DNA from 2 places in the Streptomyces sp. NPDC111656 genome. Region 1 is predicted to be linked to the other one. Evidence: riboswitches for the same ligand, from Rfam matches in the RefSeq annotation. Region 1 holds a riboswitch; the other holds the start of a gene.
The links. Region 1 has a riboswitch for cyclic di-AMP ahead of ACZ7M3_RS49490 (M23 family metallopeptidase). Riboswitches for the same ligand answer to the same signal wherever they lie in the genome.
Positions count from the first base shown of each region.

Region 2: it holds a riboswitch for cyclic di-AMP, as region 1 does, so the genes downstream of both, ACZ7M3_RS46770 (M23 family metallopeptidase) here and ACZ7M3_RS49490 (M23 family metallopeptidase) in region 1, are expected to answer to the same signal.

Region 1 is NZ_JBVKCA010000037.1:47,020-49,199, reverse strand. Features, by position in the region: gene ACZ7M3_RS49495 (M16 family metallopeptidase) at 1-539, shown strand, start outside; cyclic di-AMP (ydaO/yuaA leader) riboswitch at 786-946, shown strand; gene ACZ7M3_RS49490 (M23 family metallopeptidase) at 959-1,723, shown strand; gene ACZ7M3_RS49485 (GntR family transcriptional regulator) at 1,935-2,180, shown strand, end outside.
Region 2 is NZ_JBVKCA010000030.1:22,714-24,893, forward strand. Features, by position in the region: gene ACZ7M3_RS46770 (M23 family metallopeptidase) at 1-1,019, opposite strand, end outside; cyclic di-AMP (ydaO/yuaA leader) riboswitch at 1,031-1,188, opposite strand; gene ACZ7M3_RS46775 (PP2C family protein-serine/threonine phosphatase) at 1,445-2,180, opposite strand, start outside.

The DNA of each region.
Region 1 (2,180 bases):
AGGTGCTCGGCACGTACTGCCTCGGCGGCACCCTCACCTCGCGCCTGGACCGCGTCCTGCGCGAGGAAAAGGGCTACACCTACGGTGTGCGGGCATTCGGCCAGGTCCTGCGCGCCGCGCCGGACGGAACCGGTATCGCGATGCTCGCCATCAGCGGCTCCGTGGACACCCCGAACACCGGCCCGGCCCTCGACGACCTCTGGAAGGTGCTGCGCACCCTCGCCGCGGAGGGCCTGACGGACGCCGAGCGTGACATCGCCGTACAGAACCTGGTGGGGGTGGCGCCCCTCAAGTTCGAGACCGCGGCGGCCGTCGCGGGCACGCTCGCGGACCAGGTCGAGCAGTACCTGCCGGACGACTACCAGGCGACGCTGTACCAGCAGCTCGCCGCGACCGGCACCGTGGAGGCTACCGCGGCCGCCGTGAGCGCCTTCCCGGTGGACCGTCTGGTGACCGTCCTCGTCGGCGACGCCGCGCAGATCCAGGAGCCTGTCAAGGCCCTCGGAATCGGTGAAGTGACCGTCGTTCCGGCGGAGTAGAGGTTCAACGGAGCGTGACTCCGTGGGGCCCGGGTGACTGCAGAGTCGCCCGGGCCCCTTTTTGATCGGGTTTTCGCTCGGGTTCTCGCTCGGACTTCACCCCCAAGATGTCCGTATTGGTAGGGAGGTTGCCCGTCTGCCCTGTGGCATGCACTACAAAAGCCGTGATCCGTTTGTTGATTGAAAGACGCCCCGTCTAGCGTCGGTGCGGCTGTTCGTCAGGCAGTGCGCCGCGCCCGCGGCACCGGACAGTCATCGCCGAGTCCCCGTACGGCGCGAGCCAGGGGAGCCGGGGACCCACACGTAGTCCCTGGGGTGAATCGGACGCCCTCCCTGGAGGGAGTCCGTAGGAGACCTTCCTGCTCCGAACCCGTCAGCTAACCCGGTAGGCGAGAGGGAAGGAAAGGATCAGCCCCTACATGGCGTTCACCTGTGGCCCCGGGAAACACCGCCGTCCGAGCCGCGTGAAGCGCTCCACCACGAACGCCGTCGGCGTCGCCGCGCTCACCACCACCGGTGTCATCGGAACCCTGGCCGCCCCGGCACTCGCCGCGGACGCCTCCGTCGAGCAGACCGGGCTGACCCAGGCCGTCACCCTCGGCGACGACGTCGCCGCCCAGATCGACGCGCAGGCCGCCGCCCAGCAGCGCGCCGCCGACGAGGCCGCCGCGCGCAAGAAGGCCGAAGAAGCCGCACGCAAGAAGGCCGCCGAGGAGGCGAAGAAGGAGCGCGAGGCCAAGGAGCGTGCCGCCCGCGCCGCCGAGCGCAAGCGCCTCAACACCTTCGTCCTGCCGATCACCGGCTCGTACATCTCCACCGGCTACAAGACCGGCGGCAGCCTCTGGTCCTCCGGCAGTCACACGGGCGTCGACTTCCACGCTGCCTCCGGGACCTCGGTCCACGCGGTCGGCTCCGGCACGGTCGTCACGGCCGGCTGGGGTGGCGCGTACGGCAACCAGATCGTCCTGAAGATGCACGACGGCACCTACACGATGTACGGCCACCTGTCGTCCATCGGTGTCTCCGTGGGTCAGACGGTCACCCCGGGCCAGCAGATCGGCCTCTCCGGCTCCACCGGGAACACCACCGGGCCGCACCTCCACTTCGAGGCCCGTACGACGGCGGAGTACGGCTCCGACATGGACCCGGTCGCCTACCTCCACTCGCACGGCGTGAACGTCTGACGCTCGCACACCCCGAACGCCTGACGACCGGCGTCAACACTTCCGAAGCCCCGGCTCCCCCAGTCGGGGCTTCGTCGTTTCGAACGGCTGTCTGTCCAAAAAATATCCATGGATTCCGGCCCGCCATCGGAAATTCCGGTTCTCTGCAATAGAGTCGCTGAACAAGCGTCAATCGACCGCGTTTCGCGGGGATTAAGGCGGAGGTCCGGTCATGCGCATTCCCGCGCACTCGGTATGCACGGCGATCCGTGACGACATCGTCGCGGGTGTCTACGAGCGCGGCAGCCGGCTCACCGAGGAACTGCTCGCGCGACGCTACGGCGTCTCGCGGGTCCCCGTGCGCGAGGCCCTGCGCACGCTGGAGGCCGAGGGCTTCGTCGTCACCCGTCGGCACGCGGGCGCGTGCGTCGCGGAGCCCACCGAGCAGGAGGCCGCGGACCTGCTCGAGATGCGCATG
Region 2 (2,180 bases), on a different contig from region 1:
CTCTGCAGCCACGCCATCGGGTCGATCGCGCTGCCGCCGCCCGGGTGAACCTCCAGGTGCAGATGCGGCCCGGTCACGTTGCCGGTCGCGCCCACGCGCCCGATGACGTCGCCGGTGGCCACCTTCTGCCCCACGCTGACGCTGATGGACGACTGGTGGCAGAACCACAGCTCCGTGCCGTCGTCGAGGGTGAGGATGGTGCGGTAGCCGTACGAGCCGGCCCAGCCCGCCTCCGTGATCGTGCCGCTGTGGACGGCCTTGATCAGCGTGCCGGTGGGGGCCGCGAAGTCGAGGCCGGTGTGATAGCCGGAGGACCACATGGAACCGGCGTCACCGAAGCGGGAGGTCAGGGTGTACGAGGAGGTCGGCAGCGAGTAGCTCTTGGCGAGCTCGGCGAGGCGCGCGGCCTCGGCCTTCTGCTTGGCGGCCTCGTCCGCCTTCTTCTTCTCGGCGGCGACCTTGGCCTCGGCGTCGTCCTTCTGCTGGGCGGCCAGCGCGACCGCCTTCTTCGCGGCGGCGGACTCGGCGGCGTCCTGGGCCGCCTTGTCGATCTGGTCCTGCTGCGACTCGGCCTGCTGGATGATGCGGGCGCGCAGCGCCTCGCCCGCGTCCGTGTTGCCCTGCGCGGCGTCGGCGTTGGTCACACCGGCGCTGGTGAGCGGGGTGGCGGAGCCCTTCGGCGTGCTGGGACCGCCGTCGGATATCAGCGCCTTGGCCGATTCGGTGACCGAGGAGAGGTCGGGCAGCGAGATGGAGACCGGCGGCTTGCCGGGCGCCGCGGTGGCCATGCCGCCCGCGCCGACGGCGGCGATGACGCCGACGCCCAGGACCGTGGAGCTGCGGGCGAGTCCCCCGCCGCGCTGCTTGGAGACGCGGTGCCGGCCGCGGAGGGGACGGATGGAATCCTCGGTGGGGTTCCACTCCTCCCAGGGGCCCTCGTCCTTGCCGTAGGCGTAGCCAAAAGTCTGGGTGTCGTTCGGCGGGAACGAAGTGGGCTGGGCAGGCCGGTTGGACGCCACGTGGGCGTGCTCCTTTCCTTCCTTCTCGCCTACCGGGTTAGCTGACGGGTTCGGAGCAGGAAGGTCTCCTACGCGCGTCAACCCACGGTGTCTCCACCGTGAAAGACGCTCGATTCACCCCAAGTTGGTGGTTCCCCGGTTCCCTCGCGGGATTCGGCGCGTGCGCACGGAGCCGACTCTTGTGACGGCTGGGACGACCGCGCTGCGTTATCGAACGTTAATAGACGCGGGTACCGGATTCCAAGCTGTTCGTACTGATCATTAACGACTTTCGGCCAGGACTTACCGCCCACGACCGGCGGAATTCGGGCGAGTTGGCCGCACGTCCCTACTTGGCAGTTATTTGACGGTGCGTCAGTCGTTATGCGGAGGGGCATCGGCCGATCACCCCTCGTGACATCGATCAAGAACGCCCCTTTCCGTGGCTACGGCCGCCGTACGGCGAGCAGTGCCATGTCGTCCGTCAGGACGCCGCCCGTGTGCCGCCGGACCTCCTCCACGAGCGTGGCCAGCAGGGCGTCGGGGCCGGGGAAGGTCCGTCCGGCCAGCCGCGCGGCCGGATCGTAGAAGCGCCCCTGCGCGTCGCGGGCCTCGGACAGTCCGTCCGTGTGGAAGAGGAGCGTGGCCCCGTGCGGGAACTCCGTCTCCTCGGCACGGTCCGGCCAGTTGCCCAACTCGCCCATGCCGAGCGGCAGTGCGGGGTTCGCGGAGGCGAGCGTGACCAGTGTTCCGTCCGCGTGCAGGAGCAGCGGCGGCGGGTGGCCGCGGTTGACGATCCTTACGAGGCCGCCCTCGTGCGTGATCTCCGCGAGGACGGCGGTGGTGAACCCCTCGAAGGCGTCGACGCCCCCGCGCCGGGTGCCCTCGCGGGCCAGCGCCCGTTCCAGCCGCTGCGCGACCGCCTCCGGCGTGGCCTCCTGCTCGGCCGCCTCCCGGAACGCCCCGATGAGCACCGCGACGGCGGCCACCGCGTCCATGCCCTTCCCCCGTACGTCGCCCACGGCCAGTCGTACGCCGTGCGGGGAGTCCTGCACCGCGTACAGGTCGCCGCCGATGAACGCGCCCGCCTGCGCGGCCTCGTAGCGCGCCGCGACGTCGAGGCCGCCGATCCGCTGGTCGGGTTCCGGCAGGACGGCACGCTGGGCCGCCTCGGCGATCTGG